Regions from separate parts of the Thermomonospora sp. CIF 1 genome, predicted to be linked through region 2. Evidence: predicted binding sites of a transcription regulator. Region 2 holds the regulator's gene; each other region holds the start of a gene.
What was found. Region 2 encodes HrcA, which represses chaperone genes, less so after heat shock. Its sites were predicted from a motif close to TTGGCACTCTCNNNNNGAGAGTGCCAA; they were not measured.
Positions count from the first base shown of each region.

Region 1: groL (chaperonin GroEL) is a predicted target of HrcA. The motif match lies at 1,457-1,483, and genes of this name have one in related genera.
Region 3: BUE48_RS04500 (FmdB family zinc ribbon protein) is a predicted target of HrcA. The motif match lies at 1,675-1,701, and genes of this name have one in related genera.

Region 1 covers NZ_MOYN02000007.1:268,717-271,989, reverse strand. Annotated here, with positions in the region: gene groL (chaperonin GroEL) at 1-1,326, opposite strand, end outside; gene BUE48_RS03970 (cold-shock protein) at 1,975-2,175, opposite strand; gene BUE48_RS03965 (MoaD/ThiS family protein) at 2,516-2,794, opposite strand; gene thrC (threonine synthase) at 2,848-3,273, opposite strand, start outside.
Region 2 covers NZ_MOYN02000022.1:59,270-62,542, reverse strand. Annotated here, with positions in the region: gene hemW (radical SAM family heme chaperone HemW) at 1-94, shown strand, start outside; gene BUE48_RS16180 (DUF3097 domain-containing protein) at 158-982, opposite strand; gene hrcA (heat-inducible transcriptional repressor HrcA) at 1,159-2,172, shown strand; gene dnaJ (molecular chaperone DnaJ) at 2,173-3,273, shown strand, end outside.
Region 3 covers NZ_MOYN02000008.1:13,222-16,494, forward strand. Annotated here, with positions in the region: gene BUE48_RS04495 (MMPL family transporter) at 1-398, opposite strand, end outside; gene BUE48_RS04500 (FmdB family zinc ribbon protein) at 1,342-1,632, opposite strand; gene BUE48_RS04505 (potassium/proton antiporter) at 1,946-3,273, opposite strand, start outside.

The DNA of each region.
Region 1 (3,273 bases), on a different contig from region 2:
GACGATCGCCGCACCGGTGGCCTCGTCGCCGGTCAGCTCCAGCTTGTCGAAGGCCTTGGCGCTGGCCTGCAGCAGGGCCACGCCACCGCCGGGGACGATGCCCTCCTCCACGGCGGCCTGGGCGTTGCGGACGGCGTCCTCGATGCGGTGCTTGCGCTCCTTCAGCTCCACCTCGGTGGCCGCACCGGCCCGGATCACCGCCACGCCGCCGCGCAGCTTGGCCAGCCGCTCCTGCAGCTTCTCCCGGTCGTAGTCGGAGTCGGTGTTCTCGATCTCGGTGCGGATCTGGTTGATCCGGCCCTCGATCTCGGCGGCGTCACCGGCGCCGTCCACGATGGTGGTCTCGTCCTTGGTCACCACGACCTTGCGGGCCTTGCCCAGCATGTCGAGGGTGGTGTTCTCCACCTTCAGGCCGATCTCCTCGGAGATGACCTGGCCGCCGGTCAGGGTGGCGATGTCGCCCAGCATGGCCTTGCGGCGGTCACCGAAGCCGGGGGCCTTGACCGCGATGGACTTGAAGATGCCGCGGATCTTGTTGACCACCAGGGTGGCCAGGGCCTCGCCCTCGACGTCCTCGGCGATGATCAGCAGCGGCTTGCCGGCCTGCATCACGGCCTCCAGGACCGGCAGCAGGTCCTTGTTGGCCGAGACCTTGCCCTGGACGATCAGGATGTAGGGGTCGTCGAGGACGGCCTCCATCCGCTCGGGGTCGGTGACGAAGTAGGGCGAGATGTAGCCCTTGTCGAAGCGCATACCCTCGGTCAGCTCCAGCTCCAGACCGAAGGTGTTGCTCTCCTCAACGGTGATCACACCGTCCTTGGTCACCTTGTCCATCGCCTCGGCGATGATCTCCCCGATCCGGGTGTCACCGGCCGAGATCGAGGCGGTCGAAGCGATCTGCTCCTTGGTCTCCACATCCTTGGCCAGCTTGGACAGCTCCTCGCTGACCCGCTCCACCGCCGCCTCGATACCGCGCTTGAGCGCCATCGGGTTCGCCCCGGCGGCCACGTTCCGCAGACCCTCACGCACCAGCGCCTGCGCCAGCACGGTGGCCGTGGTGGTGCCGTCACCGGCCACATCGTCGGTCTTCTTGGCGACCTCCTTGACCAGCTCGGCGCCGATCTTCTCCCAGGGGTCCTCCAGCTCGATCTCCTTGGCGATCGACACGCCGTCGTTGGTGATCGTGGGAGCGCCCCACTTCTTCTCCAGCACCACGTTGCGGCCCTTGGGACCCAGCGTCACCTTGACCGCGTCGGCAAGCTGGTTCATCCCGCGCTCAAGACCCCGGCGGGCCTCCTCGTCGAACGCGATCATCTTTGCAGCCATAGGCTCCAGTCCTCCCGGAACGAGGTGGCTATCACGGATCGAGCCGACGCCCGCGACGGACGACCCACCCGACGGCACCCCTTCAGCCGCCGGAGTGAGGCCTCATCGCCCCGACCCCTAGACTGTGGGATTGTCACTCTCCACAGTAGAGTGCCAACCGTTTTTTAGCACTCTACCCTGCCGAGTGCAAGCGATGGACCCGCCTCCGACGAAGTGTTCACCAGCCCGTCGGCACCCGCTCTGACCTGCGAAAACATCGCCGATCCCGGACCTGGCCGAGCGCCGGGCCGCCGGGGCGGGCGGCGCGTCGCGGGCTCTCGTCCATGATCGTCGAGAGGGCGCCTGCGAGCCGAAGTCCGTGCTGCGAAGTTCTGCCCCGCTCGCGGCCTTTCAATCACCGGTCTTTTTCAGGCGCATGGTCCAAGGTGCCGGGGACGGGAGCCCGGGGTGTCCGCCGCCGGCTGCGACGTCTCCGTCTGGGGCTGTGAAGCCGGCGTGTTGAACGCAGCCGCCCGGAGCATCCGGCGGGAGACCGGCGTCGATGCCTCGGCCGGCTCGCGGCCCGTCCGTCCGCATCGTCTGGACGGGCCTTGGGTCACGGAGGGAAGCCGCGCAGGGAGGCGGCCGGCGGCCGGGCGATGCCCGCGCTCACAGAGTGCGGACCGATTCGGCCTGCGGGCCGCGCTCGCTGTGGGCGATCTCGAATTCGACGCGTTGACCCTGCTCAAGGGTGCGGTAGCCGTCCATGAGGATCGCGGAGTAGTGGACGAAGACGTCCCTGCCGCCGTCGACCGCGATGAAGCCGTAGCCCTTTTCGGCGTTGAACCACTTGACGGTGCCTTGCGCCATGCCAACCCTGTCGCCGCGCCCGCGGCCGCTGCGGGACGCGGGGGTCTTTCTCCGGTCCCGCCCCTGTCACCGCGGAACCGGGGTGATGATTCGGGAGCGACCCTATCGACGTGACACCGGTTGTGGGAGGCTGTGGGACGGCCGGTTATGGTCACCGGGAATATTACGCAGTCGCAGGGGCGGCGGACGGGGAAACGAAAATCCCGCCGGAACAATCCCGAACATCCCCTGATCGGCCGTAGCGCCCGCCCCGTCCGATAAGAACCGAAAAGTCGGTCAAGAGGGGTGGGGAGAAACAAAAGAGCGGGATGCCCGAGCGGGCATCCCGCATGATGCCGGGTCAGCCTCCGGCGACGGCCGGGATGATGGAGACCAGGGTGCCGTCGGGGGTGGCGGTGTCCAGGCCGTCGGCGAATCGGACGTCCTCGTCGCCGACATAGACGTTGACGAAGCGGCGGATCTTGCCGTTGTCGTCCAGGACGCGGGCGGCGATTCCGCTGTAGTTGGCGTCGAGGTCGGCGATGACCTCCCGCAGGGTGGCGCCGGTGGCCTTGACCTCGGCCTCGCCGCCGGTGTAGGTGCGCAGGATCGTCGGAATGCGTACGGAAACCGTGCTCATGGGCGTCTTTCCACTCGAAAGTTCGGGACTGCGGTGACCGGACCGGGGAGGGCTCAGGCCAGGCCGGAGGCGCGGAAGTCCTCCAGGGTGGGGGCGATCTCGGCGGACGGGCGGGCCACCGGCGCCACGGCGTCCAGGGTCTTCAGCCCGTCGCCGGAGTTGATGATGACGGTCTCGGCCTCGGGGTCCAGCGCCCCGGAGGCGATGAGTTTGCGCAGGCAGGCCACGGTGACGCCGCCGGCGGTCTCGGCGAAGATCCCCTCGGTGGCGGCCAGCAGCCGGATGCCTTCGACGACCTCGGGGTCGGAGACGTCCTCGACCGCGCCGCCGGTGCGGCGCACCACGTCCAGGACGTACGGGCCGTCGGCGGGGTTGCCGATGGCCAGCGACTTGGCGATGGTGTCGGGCTTGACCGGGCGGACCACGTCGTGGCCGGCCTTGAAGGCGGCGGCGACCGGGGAGCAGCCGGTGGCCTGGGC
Region 2 (3,273 bases):
GGTGGAGGAGGAGCCCTACTTCGGCCGGGGCCGCGCGGTGCTGACCCTGCGCGGCCGGCTGCTCGCCGACGCCGTCGTCCGAGACCTCACCTGACGAGGGCCCCGCCGGGTTCTTCGGCGCCGTTGCGGTTCCGGCGGCGGCCCTCCCACAGGCGGCTCAGGAGGGGTCGGGAGCGGTGACGAAGTCGATGAGCTCCTCCACGCGTCCCAGCAGCTGCGGCTCCAGATCGGCATAAGAGTTCACCGCGCCGAGGATCCGCCGCCAGGCCGCCCCCACGTCGGGAGGCCAGCCCAGCGCCGCCAGCACGCCCTCCTTCCAGGGCACGCCGGGCGGAACCTGCGGCCAGGCCCCGATACGCAGTACGGCGGGCTTGACGGCCTGCCAGATGTCCACGAAGGGATGCCCGGTGACCAGCACGTACGGCGAGGACACCTGAGCGGCGATCCGGCTCTCCTTGGACCCTTCGACCAGGTGGTCCACCAGCACGCCCAGCCGCCGGCCCGGACCGGGGCCGAACTCGGCCACCACCGCCGGAAGGTCGTCGACGCCCTCCAGGTACTCCACCACGACCCCCTCCACGCGCAGGTCGTGGCCCCAGATCTTTTCCACCAGCTCCGCATCGTGCACGCCCTCGACGTAGATGCGGCTCTCGCGGGCCACGCGGGCGCGCAGACCGGGCACCGCGATCGACCCGGAGGCCGAGCGGAGCGGGCCCGCGGCGGGCCGGCGCGGCCGCACCAGCGTCACCGGCCTGCCCTCCAGCAGGAAGCCGGCCTCGGTGAGCGGAAAGACGCGGCGGTTGCCGAACCGGTCCTCCAGCGTCACCCCGTGCTTGTCGCAGGCCACCACGGCGCCGCAGAATCCGCTGTCGGCGTCCTCCACCACCAGGTCCCGCTCGGCCGCCACCCGGGGGATCGGCTTTTTACGGGACCACCGCCGGTGGTCGGCCAGCACATCATCGCCATAATCCTTGCTGCGCACGGACCGGACTCTAACGACGCGGCCGGTGCAGAGACTCCGGACGGCGCGTTCCCCCCGGCCGGTGGGCGTGGCGGCAAAGGATACCCTGCCGGGACCTCCGACCTCGCCCGAATCGCCGTAGACTTGGCACTCGGGGGGAAGGAGTGCCAGTATGCGGGCCGCAAGGAGGTGACCACGTGCTCGACGACCGCAAACTTGCGGTGCTCCGCGCCATCGTCGAGGACTACGTGTCCACCAACGAGCCGGTGGGCTCCAAGGCGCTGGCCGAACGGCATGCGCTGGGCGTCTCTCCGGCGACGATCCGTAACGACATGGCGGTGCTGGAGGAGCAGGGGTACATCACCCAGCCGCACACCAGCGCCGGCCGGGTGCCCACCGACAAGGGCTACCGGCTGTTCGTGGACCGGCTGTCGACGATCAAGCCGCTGTCGGCGGCCGAACGCCGCGCCATCGAGACCTTCCTCAACGGCGCCTACGACCTCGACGACGTGGTCAGCCGCACCGTCCGGCTGCTGGCCCAGCTCACCCGGCAGGTCGCGGTGGTGCAGTACCCCTCCCTGTCGCGCTCGTCGGTGCGCCATGTGGAGCTGGTGCCGGTCGCCGAGCGGCGGCTGCTGCTGGTGCTGATCACCAACACCGGGCGGGTCGAGCAGCGGGTGGTGGAGACCCCCGGCGCGGTCTGCGAGGAGTCGGTGTCGCGGCTGCGCACCCTGCTCAACAGCTGCCTGGACGGCTGCCTGCTGGCGGACGCGCCGACCGCGGTGGCCGACCTGCCCGAGCAGGTCGCCCCCGACGACCGGCAGGTGGCCGCCACCGTGCTGTCGGTGCTGCTGGAGACCCTGGTCGAAAAGCACGAGGAGAAGGTCGTCTTCGCCGGCACCGCCAATTTGGCCAACGTCGACTTCGCCCAGAGCCTGCGCGAGGTGCTGGAGGCCCTGGAAGAGCAAGTGGTGCTGATGCGGTTGCTCGGCGAGGTCGGGGATTCGTCTAGTCTGACGGTGCGGATCGGCAAGGAGAATCCGCACGAGAGTCTTCGGTCGACCTCCGTGGTCGCCGCCGGCTACGGCGTCGGCGACCGGCCCCTGGCGCGGCTGGGCGTGCTCGGGCCGACGCGGATGGACTACCCCAGCACGATGGGAGCGGTGCGGGCAGTGGCACGTTACGTCGGACAAGTCCTCGCGGGGTCGTAAGTGGCACGCGACTATTACGCGATCCTTGGGGTGCGCCGCGACGCGAGCCAGGACGAGATCAAGAAGGCCTACCGGCGGCTCGCGCGGGAACTCCACCCGGATGTCAATCCGGACCCGGAGACCCAGGAACGCTTCAAGGAGATCACCCAGGCCTACGAGGTGCTCTCCGACCCGAAGAAGCGGGAGATGTACGACCTGGGCGCGGACCCGTTCGCGCCCGGCGGCGGCGCCGGTGCCGGGTTCGGCGCGGCCGGTTTCCCGTTCAGCGACATCATGGACGCCTTCTTCGGCACGGCGACCTCGCGGGGCCCGCGCAGCCGGGCCCGGCGGGGCCGCAACGCCACGCTGCGGGTGGAGCTGGACCTGGCCGAGACCGCCTTCGGCACCACCCGCGAGCTGGCCATCGACACCGCCGTGGTGTGCAACGTGTGCTCGGGGGCCGGCACCGCCCCCGGCACCCACCCGGAGACCTGCGAGACCTGCCTGGGACGGGGCGAGGTGCAGCAGGTCACCCGCTCCTTCCTGGGCCAGGTGATGACGTCGCGGCCGTGCCCGCACTGCGGCGGCTACGGCAGCGTCATCCGCCAGCCCTGCCCCGAGTGCTCCGGCGACGGCCGGGTGCGCACCCGGCGCACCATCAAGGTGCGGATCCCGGCCGGGGTGGAGAGCGGCACCCACATTCAGCTCGCCGGGGAGGGCGAGGTCGGCCCGGGCGGCGGCCCGGCCGGCGACCTGTTCTTGGAGATCGTCGAACGCCCGCACCCGATCTTCGAGCGGGAGGGCGACGATCTGCACTGCACCGTGCAGATCCCGATGACGGCGGCGGCGCTGGGCACCCAGGTCGCCATCGAGACCCTGGACGGCACCGAGGAGGTCGACATCCGCCCCGGCACCCAGTCCGGGCAGGTGATCCGGCTGCACGGGCGGGGCGTCCGCCACCTCAACGAGTCCGGCCGCGGCGATCTGCTGATCCACGTCAACGTGGAGACGCCCACCAATTTGGACGAAGAGCAGGAAGAACTGCTGCGGCGGCTGGCCAAGCTGCGCGGCGAGGAGCGGCCTCCCGGCAAGTTCGCCCCCGGCCAGCAGGGGTTCTTCTCC
Region 3 (3,273 bases), on a different contig from region 2:
AGGAGGGTCTGCAGCGCCTTGCCGTCCTTGGCGGGGATGGGGCCTTGGGGCTGCCGCGCGCCCGGCAGCCGGCTCAGCGGCCCCAGGTCGGCCTGCGCCTTGGCGTGGTCGGCGGCGGTGATCCCCGAGGGTCGCTCATAGACGATCACCGCCAGCGAGATCTCCTCGTCGCGGAAGCGTTTTTGCAGCTCGACGACCTGGGTGGACTCGGCGCCGCCCGGCAGCCATGCGGCGGCGTCGTTCTTTTCCACCTCCGACAGCCGGCCCGCCAGCGGGCCGACCAGCGCCAGCAGCACGATCCACAGGGCCAGCACGGCCCACTTCGCCCTGCCGCCGACGGGCAGCGCGGCGAGCCGGGCCCACCGTCCCTGGGGCGGCGTCTGACCTGGTGCGGTCATGATGTCCCCCATTTGAGATATGTCGTGTCTATGGGCAGCAGACTGTCTCGGCTTCGGAGGTATGTCAAGTAATATCTCGAAGAAGCGAGGGGTGAGCCGCCTCACCCGGCGCCCTCCCACGGTCCGCCTCGGCCGTGCCGGGGACTCCACCGGCATGCGGAACGCGCCGCCCGGGAACCTGCCGCATGAGTCGATGGTCGGGCGGCGGGAACGGGTGTGCATCGTCCCGCAGACGGGGATGGCGGCTGCGCCCCGGGAGGGAGACGACGGCGAGGCGGTCCACCCTGGGGAGGAGACCGCCTTCGCTCCGACCGCCAGGCCTTACCGATTTTTCTGCAGGCCGAAATGCTGAATCAATCCCATGAGCCGGGATGAGGCGAGCCTCCCATTGTTGAGGAATTTTTCGGCCTCCAAGAGCCCACCTCGAAAGAAGTGGGATGCACGGAGAAGAAGCGTCCGCATGCAGCGGTCTTTGCCTCTTGAGCCCGTGCGGACGCGCATGCACAAGGCCCCGGTGACCCTCTTCGTCACCGGGGCCTATATGAACGTGCCCGGACGGCCGCAGCAGGCCTTTCCGCATGCGTAGCTTCAGGTCTTGGGACGCCGGGACCCATGAATTCGGCGTCGCCTCATGTCACGGCATTGTTGCCCATGGCGATGCGCTCGTCTCGGCTGTGAGACGAGGGCACGGAAAAGCACGGCGCGGCGTCCGCGGCCGGGTGTCCTGCGGCCGTGCCCTCAGGACCTCCGGTCGCCGTCCAAGACGGATGAGGCGGGCGGCGGTGGAGGAGCACCCCAAGCCTCGCGTTCCAAGACCGCCGGTCCGGCCGGCACCGGACCCCGAAAGCCCGCGGGCGCGTGGCGCCGATGCCGTTCCGGAAGGCCCGAGCGGCCGGGCAGAGGTGATCGTCCGTCCGCCCGCAGGGGACCTGGACGGACGAGATCAGGCGACCTTGGAGCCGGAGTCGGAGGAGGACGACGTGCCGGAGCTGCTCGAGGAGTCGGACTTGCTCGAAGAGTCGGACTTGGCGGACGAGGAACTCGACTTGCCGCCGCCGCTGCGGCTGTCGGTCCGGTAGAAACCGCTGCCCTTGAAGATGATCCCGGCCGCGGAGAAGACCTTGCGCAGCCGGCCCTTGCACGACGGGCACTCGGTCAGCGGGTCGTCGCTGAACTTCTGCACGACCTCGAGGCGCTCGCTGCAGTCGGTGCACACGTACTCATACGTCGGCACGGGTCTCCTCCTTGCCGCCACAGCCCGCGGAAGATCCGCAGACTGGCACTCTCATGACACGACTGCTAATAGTACTGCTCACGCAACCCCGCACATCCCATCGGCCCGGCTGCCCTCCGCCGAAGGGGCGCTTCCGCCACAGCGCCCATGAGGGCCGCCTGACCAGGAGAAACCCGCTCCGATGCGGGGGGAGGGGGACCTGCGTGCCCCCGTCCGCAAGGGCGACGGGCCGCAACCGGCCGGACGCTGAGATCCGGCCCGCTCCCTGCGTCCGGCATGCGGCGGCCGCACCCGCGCCACCGGAAATGTGATGTCAGTCACCTTTTTCGCCGAACCATCCGGCCAGCTTGCCGCGGCGGCTGACGGCCCGCAGCCGCCGTTCGGTGGCCTCGCGCACATCGGCGGTGGCCACGACCAGCAGCACGTCCCCGCCGCGCAGCACGGTGGTCGGCCCGGGGACGAAACTGCGGCCGTCGCGCACGATGAGGGTGATGGACGCCTTGGCGGGCAGCCGCAGCTCGAAGATCTCCACCCCGCTGAGCGCCGAGTCCTCCGGGATGCGGACCTGCAGCAGATCGGCCTGCAACTGCTCCAGGGGGGCGGCCTCGACGTCCAGGTCCTGGGCCTCGCCCTCGGCGGAGATGCGCAGCGCGCGGGCCACCGGCGGCAGGGTGGGGGCCTGCAGCAGGGTGAAGACCACCACGATCACGAAGACCAGCGCGAACAGCCGGTCGGCGCCGGGCACCCCCTCTGACAGCGGCACGGTGGCGAACACCACCGGCACCGCCCCGCGCAGCCCGGCCCAGGACAGGAAGATCCGCTCCTTGCGGGAGACCCCGAAGCCCAGCGTGGAGGCCCACACCGACAGCGGCCGGGCCACCAGCACCAGCACCGACCCGGCCACCAGCGCCGGGATCACCTGGGCGGGCAGATCCGACGGCTCGGCCACCAGCCCCAGCATCACGAACAGCCCGATCTGCGCCAGCCACGCGATGCCCTCGGCGAAACCGCGGGTGGCCGGCCGGTGCGGCAGCCGGGCGTTCCCCAGCGCCAGGGCGCACAGGTAGCAGGCCATGAAGCCGCTGGAGTGGATCAGCGTGGCCGCCCCATAGGAGCCGACCGCCAGCGACATCACCGCGATCGGGTACAGGCCCGAGGCCGGCAGCGCGGCCCGCCGCAGCGCGAAGATCCCCAGCCAGGCCGTCACCAGTCCCACCGCGGCCCCGGCCGCCAGCTCGTAGGCCATCAGCGGGACCACCAGCCACGGCCCGGGCCCGTGCGCGTCGGTGGTGCTCAGCAGCACGACGATGAGGATGACGGGGGCGTCGTTGAAGCCGGACTCGGCCTCCAGGATCCCGGCCAGCCGGTGCGGGATCGGCAGCCGCCGCAGCACCGAGAACACCGCCGCCGCGTCCGTGGGCGCCAGCACCGTGCCCAGCAGGAACGCCAGCCGCCAGTCCAGCCCCAGCAGCCAGTGCGCGGCCACCCCCACCACCGCGATGCTGACGCCGATCCCCACGGTCGCCAGCGCCAGCGCCACCGGGACGGCGGGTTTGACGTGGCGCCAGCTGGTGGTCAGGCCGCCCTCGACCAGGATCAGCACCAGCGCGGCCCAGCCCAGCGTCTGCGCCAGTTCCGCGT